2 regions of the Diaphorobacter sp. LR2014-1 genome follow, and region 1 is predicted to be linked to the other one. Evidence: predicted binding sites of a transcription regulator. Region 1 holds the regulator's gene; the other holds the start of a gene.

Region 1 (3,404 bases):
CCGCCGCGCAGCTGCACCGCGTCGGCCACGCCGGCGCGCACGGCATTGCGCTGGGCAAAGTCCACCATGCGGTGCGACACGTCGCTGCCAAAAATCGGCACCGAAGCCGCGGTAACGGCGCTGGCCGCTTCATCCTTGATAGCAGACCAGACATGCGCCTGGTGCGGCAATAGCTTCTCGAAGGCAAAGCGCCGCTGCAGGCCCGGCGCGATGCGGCAGGCGATCTGCGCGGCCTCGATGACCACGGTGCCGCTGCCGCAGCAGGGGTCGTACAGCGGCAGCGGCTGCTCGCCATGCGGGTCCCAGCCGGTGGCGGCGATCATCGCCGCGGCCAGCGTTTCCTTGAGCGGCGCGTCGCCCTTGTCCTCGCGCCAGCCGCGTTTGAACAGCGGCTCGCCCGAGGTGTCGATGTAGATCTGGGCGCGGTCGCTGGTCAAGTGCAGGTGCACGCGCACGTCGGGCCACTGCGTCTGCACGTCGGGACGCACGCCGGCCTTGGCGCGGAAGCGGTCGGCCACGGCATCCTTCACGCGCAGCGCGGCGAAGTTCAGGCTCTTGAGCGGGCTGTGCTGGGCCGTCACCTCCACCTTGAAGCTCTGGCGCGGGGTGAACCAGATCTCCCAGGCCACGTCGGCCGCGGCGGCATAGATGTCGTCCTCGTTGCGGTAGGGCCGCTCGGCCAGTTGCACCAGCACGCGTTGCGCCAGGCGGCTGTGCAGGTTCAGGCGCAGCGCGTCGCGCCAGGAGGCGCGCAGCAGCACGCCCGCGCGGCCCACGAGCAGGTCCTGCCCGGCCAGCCCCGTGAGGCTGTGCACCTCGTCGGCCAGATAGCCCTCCACGCCAGCGGCGCAGGGCAAAAAGAGTTGAAGCTGGTTCATTGCGGCTGTGCTGCGCGCTGCAGCAATGGCTGGAGCACGGATTCAGGAATGGGTGCGGGCTTGCGGGCCGCACGGTCGATGAAGACGATGCCGGTCTTGCCGCGCGCGATCTCGCGCCCCTGGCTCTTCTCGGTCAACCGGAAGACGAGGTCGAAGCCGTAGCGGTTGAAGTCCTGCGGCGTCATCTCCACGCGCAGCGTCTCGCCGTGGAACGCCTCGGACTTGTACTGCGCCACGATGTCGCCCACCACGGTGGACAGGCCCGCCACGTCGGCCTCGGGGTAGCCCAGCGACTTGAAGAAACGCACGCGCGCCTCGGACACGAGGCTGAGCAACTGCGCGTTGTCCAGGTGCCCGCCCTGGTTGACATGGCTGATGTAGATCTGCAGCTCGGTACTGAAGCCGAAGTGCGGGGGAAGGTCGAAGACGACGCGTGCCATGGTTCAAAGTGCCTTGCGGATGTTGGCCGGGGCGATCTTGAGCGCCTCACGGTATTTGGCCACGGTGCGGCGCGCACATTCAATGCCCTGCTCCTTGAGCATCTCGGCGATCTGGCTGTCCGACAGCGGCTTGTGCGGGTTCTCGGCCGCGATGAACTGCTTGATGAGCGCGCGCACGGCCGTGCTGGAGGCGTTGCCGCCGGTTTCGGTGCCCAGCCCCGAGCCGAAGAAATACTTGAGTTCGTAGGTGCCTTGCGGCGTGGCCATGTACTTGGCGGTGGTCACGCGGCTGATGGTGGACTCGTGCAGGCCCAGTTCATCGGCAATGTCGCGCAGCACCAGCGGGCGCATGGCCAGTTCGCCATGCACGAAGAAGTTCTTCTGCCGCTCCACGATGGCGCGCGACACGCGCAGGATGGTGTCAAAACGCTGCTGGATGTTCTTGATGAACCAACGCGCCTCCTGCAGCCGTGCCTGCAGCGCCTGGTGGCCTTCGCCACGGCCGCCGCGCAACGCACCGGCGTAGATGTCGTGCACGCGCAGGCGCGGCATCACGTCCGGGTTGAGCTGCACGCTGAAGTTCTGCTGTCCGCCGCGGCCGGTTTTCTTGACGATCACGTCGGGCACGATGATGTTGCGGTCCACGTCGGCAAAGCGCCTGCCCGGGCGTGGCTCCAGCCGCGCGATCAAGGCCATCGCGGCGCGCGTGCGCTCTTCGCTGGTGCCGCAGGCCTGCGCCAGGCGGCGCACGTCGCGCTTGGCCAGCAGGTCCAGCGGCTGGCCGCAAATGGCCAGCGCGGCCTGGATCACGTCGGGGTCGCCCTCTTCGTCCTGGTCCATCGCACGCAACTGCAGCGTGAGGCATTCGGCCAGTCCGCGCGCGCCCACGCCCGCGGGCTCCAGGCTTTGCAGCAGGCGCAGCGCGACTGTGAAGCGGTGCACCAATTCATCGAGTTGCTCGGGGTCTTCGGTGCCCGCCAGGCTGGCGGCCAGGTCCTGCAGCGACTCGTCCAGGTAGCCGTCGTCGTTCAGCGATTCGATGAGGAAGCGCAGCGCGGCCATGTCCAGCTCGGACAGGCGCAGCGCCAGCGCCTGGCGGTGCAGGAAGGCCGTGAGCGACTCCTGGCTGCGGGCCAGCTCGGTGGCGTCCACCTCGTCGTCGCTCCCCGCGCCGGCACCGTTGCGTGCCGGGGCGTCGCCGCCCCACTCGCTGTCGTCGGGCGCCAGGTCTACCGAGCCGTCGCCTTCCCAGTCCGCGGGTTCGGCCGTGGATTCGGCTGTGGAGGTTTCTGCATCATTTTGGCTTGTAGCGCTTTCCTGCCCTGCGCTGACAGCTCCTGAATAAATAGCATCTTCGACTTCTCGGTCTTGCTCGCTCACCGGTGCATCGGCCTGGGCCAGGCCGAACTCCTCGCGCGGGGCCTCTTCCAGCGTGCGCTCCAGGAAGGGGTTCTCGTCGAGCATTTGCTCGACCTCCTGGGCCAGCTCCAGCGTGGACAGCTGCAGCAGGCGGATCGACTGCTGCAACTGCGGTGTGAGCGCCAGGTGCTGCGAGACGCGCAGCGACAGGCCGGGCTTCATGGCCTGCAACCCACTGTCTGGTCCTGCATCGCGCCGTGGTCGCCCATCACTCTCACATGCGGAAGTGCTCGCCCAGGTACACCCGGCGCACTTCCGCGTTGTCGACGATGTCCGACGGCGTACCCTGAGCCAGCACCTGGCCGTCGCTGATGATGAAGGCGTGGTCGCAGATGCCCAGCGTCTCACGCACGTTGTGGTCGGTGATCAGCACGCCAATGCCGCGCGCCTTGAGAAAGCCAATGATGCGCTGGATCTCGATCACGGCGATCGGGTCGATGCCGGCGAAGGGCTCATCCAGCAGGATGAAGCGCGGCTGCGTGGCCAGCGCGCGCGCGATCTCCACGCGCCGGCGCTCGCCGCCCGACAGCGCCAGTGCAGGCGACTTGCGCAGGTGGTCCACGCGCAGTTCCTGCAGCAGCGCGGTCAGGCGCCGCTCCACCTCGGCGCGCGGCAGGGAGCGGCCGGCCTCGTCGGTCTGCAGCTCCAGCACCGCGCGCACGTTGTC
Region 2 (3,404 bases), on a different contig from region 1:
TCCACATGCAGGTCGATGCGGTCCAGCAGCGGGCCGCTGAGCTTGCCCTGGTAGCGCGCGATCTGGTCGGGTGTGCAGCGGCAGGCGCGCTGGTGCGAGCCCGCAAAACCACAGGGGCAGGGGTTCATGGCCGCCACGAGCTGAAAGCGCGCCGGGAACTCGGCGCGCTGCGCCGCCCGGGCAATGGTGATGCGCCCGCTCTCCAGCGGCTCGCGCAGCGCTTCCAGGGCGCTGCGGGCGAATTCGGGGAATTCATCGAGGAAGAGCACGCCTTCGTGCGCGAGCGAGATCTCGCCCGGGCGCGGCGGCGAGCCCCCGCCCACCAGTGCGATCGCGCTGCAGCTGTGGTGCGGGCTGGCTGTGGTGCGCTGCATCCACTGCGCGGGGCTGAAGCGCCCGGCCAGGCTGGCAATGGCCGCGCTCTCCAGCGCTTGCTCCACCCCCATCGGGGGCAGCAGCCCGGCAAAACGCTGGGCCAGCATGGACTTGCCCGAGCCCGGGGGCCCCACGAGCAGCAGCCCGTGCCCGCCTGCGGCAGCGATCTCCAGTGCGCGCTTGGCCGCGGCCTGCCCCTTCACGTCGGCCAGGTCCGGGCCATCGGTGGCCGGGGCCGGCGGCGCGGGTTGCAGCCGCTGCCAACCGCCGTCGTCCGCGCCATCATCGTTCGGCGGGGGCACGGGCACGAACTGGCGTACCACGTCCAACAGGTGGTGCGCGCGGTAGATCTCGGTGCCCGGCACCAGCGCAGCTTCTTCGGCGCTGCCGGGGGGAAGCACCGTGCGTACGGGCTGCGCCAGCGCGCGCAGCGCCAAGCTGGTCGCCAGGGCGCCGCGCACCGGGCGCAGCAGGCCCGACAGCGATAGCTCGCCGGCGAACTCCCAGCCGTCCAACCGGGCCGCGTCGATCTGCCCGCTCGCGGCCAGGATGCCCAGCGCGATCGGCAGGTCGAAGCGGCCGGAGTCTTTGGGCAGATCGGCCGGCGCCAGGTTCACGGTGATCTTCTTGTTGGCCGGGAATTCCAGCCCGGCGTTCTGCAGCGCGGAGCGCACGCGCTCGCGCGCCTCCTTGACCTCGACATCGGCCAGGCCCACCAGCGCGAAGCTGGGCAACCCGTTGGCCAGGTGTACTTCCACCGTAACGGCGGGCGCGTGCAGGCCCAGCAGGGCGCGGCTTTGCACCAAAGCAAGACTCATCGCAACGGATCTCCCCAGGCATGTGCGTGCAACCATGGCGACGGGATGCGCCAGGGGGCGGCCCTGCACCAGGCTGGTGCGAAATGCGCCGGGCTGCAACCCCTGTGACTGCACGTATGTCTCAGGATGGTACCCGGCAGGCCGTCGCGGGGCGGATTTCGGGGTGGCACGGTCCATGCATTGAGGGGGTGTCAACCGTCGCCCAACACTGGAGGAACCATGCACCGCTTTTCCCTCAAGACCCTGGCCCTCGCTTTTGCGGCCGTCGCCGTACCGGGCCTTGCCAGCGCCCAGCTCACTGCCAATGTGGCGCTGACCAGCAACTACAAGTTCCGCGGCCAGGACCAGGACGTGAACCGCATCAAGGCCGTGAACCCGGCCATCCAGGGCGGGTTCGACTACAGCTTTGGCGACAGCGGCTTCTATGTGGGTAACTGGAACTCCAGCGTGGACTGGCTGTCCGGCAACTCCATCGAGGCCGACTTCTACGGTGGCTACAAATTCAAGGCCGGCGAGGTGGACCTGGATGTGGGCGCGCTCACGTATGTGTACCCGGGCAACACCAGCGGCAACACCACCGAGCTGTACGGTGCGGCCACATACGGCCCGTTCACGGCCAAGTACTCGCACACCGTGTCCAAGGATTACTTCGGCTGGGCGGGCGCCAAGACCTCCAGCAACCGTGGGCGCAACACGGGCTACCTGAACCTGGCGTTTGCGCAGGAGGTTGCGCCCAGCGTCACGCTGAAGGCGTCCGTGGGCTACACGCGCTTTGCCAGCGACATCAAGGACCTGGGCGTGCCCAACTACGTGGACTACAGCGTGGGCGGCGCCTACGACTTCGGCGCCGGCCTTTCGTTGTCCGCGGCGGTTGCTGGAGCCAACAAGAAGGGCTTCTTCGGCGATGCCAACAAGGCCCGCCTGATCGTCTCCCTCACCAAGACCCTCTAACTCTCGACAAGGAACCGATCATGAAAATGGTCACCGCCATCATCAAACCCTTCAAGCTCGACGAGGTGCGCGAGTCCCTGTCGGACATCGGCGTACAGGGCATCACCGTGACCGAGGTGAAGGGCTTCGGCCGCCAGAAGGGCCATACCGAGCTGTACCGCGGCGCCGAGTACGTCGTGGACTTCCTGCCCAAGGTGAAGATCGAGGCCGCCGTGGCCGACGAGCTGGTGGAACGCGTCATCGAGGCCATCGAAGGCGCGGCCCGCACCGGCAAGATCGGCGACGGCAAGATCTTCGTGGCGCACCTGGAGCAGGTGGTGCGCATCCGCACCGGCGAGACCGGCCAGGAAGCCCTGTGAGCGCGCGCCGCACAGGCATTCGTCCCTCCCGACCCAGAGATCTGCCATGAAAAAACTATTTGCTTCCCTACTGATCGGTGCAAGCCTGCTGGCCGGTGGCGCCGGCGCGCTGGCCCAGGCACCCGACGCGGCCGCGGCGGCTTCGGAGCCCGTGGCCGTCGCCCCCGCGCCTGCGCCCGCTGCCGAGCCCGTCGCAGCACCTGCTGCGGCACCCGCACCCGCCCCCGCGGCAGAGGCGCCCGCCGCGCCCAAGGTGGACTCGGGCGACACCGCTTGGATGCTGACCTCCACGCTGCTCGTGATCCTGATGATCATCCCGGGCCTGGCCCTGTTCTACGGGGGGCTGGGCCGCACCAAGAACATGCTGTCCGTGCTGATGCAGGTGTTCGTGATCTTTGCCCTGGTGTCGCTGCTGTGGTCCATCTATGGCTATAGCCTCGCGTTCTCCGGCGAGGGCCAATTCGTGGGCGACCTGTCCAAGCTCTTCCTGAAGGGCGTGAGCCAGGAAACCTTTGGTGCGCTGGCGACCATTCCCGAATACGTGTTCATCGCCTTCCAGGGCACGTTCGCGGCCATCACCGTGGCGCTGATCGTGGGCTCCTTTGCGGAACGCATGCGTTTTGCGGCCGTGCTCATCTTCGCGCTGCTGTGGTTCACCTTCAGCTACGTGCCCATGGCCCACATCGTCTGGGGTGGCGGCCTGCTGGCGGCCGACGGCGCGCTCGATTTTGCGGGCGGCACCGTGGTGCACATCAATGCCGGTATCGCGGGCCTGGTGGGTGCCTACATGGTGGGCAAGCGTATCGGCTTTGGCCGCGAAGCGTTCACTCCGCACTCGCTCACGCTGACGATGGTGGGCGCCTCGCTGCTGTGGGTGGGCTGGTTCGGCTTCAACGCCGGC

What was found. Region 1 encodes sigma-54, which starts transcription at its own class of promoters, with help from an activator protein. Its sites were predicted from a motif close to TGGCANGNAANCTGCTTT; they were not measured.
Region 2: BV908_RS00430 (TorF family putative porin) is a predicted target of sigma-54. The motif match lies at 1,358-1,375, and genes of this name have one in related genera.

What each region holds. Positions count from the first base shown of each region.
Region 1 covers NZ_MTBE01000024.1:22,066-25,469, forward strand. The annotation lists gene BV908_RS15330 (THUMP domain-containing protein) at 1-878, opposite strand, end outside; gene BV908_RS15335 (thioesterase family protein) at 875-1,318, opposite strand; gene BV908_RS15340 (RNA polymerase factor sigma-54) at 1,322-2,899, opposite strand; gene lptB (LPS export ABC transporter ATP-binding protein) at 2,952-3,404, opposite strand, start outside.
Region 2 covers NZ_MTBE01000001.1:79,069-82,472, reverse strand. The annotation lists gene BV908_RS00435 (YifB family Mg chelatase-like AAA ATPase) at 1-1,193, opposite strand, end outside; gene BV908_RS00430 (TorF family putative porin) at 1,413-2,144, shown strand; gene glnK (P-II family nitrogen regulator) at 2,165-2,503, shown strand; gene amt (ammonium transporter) at 2,550-3,404, shown strand, end outside.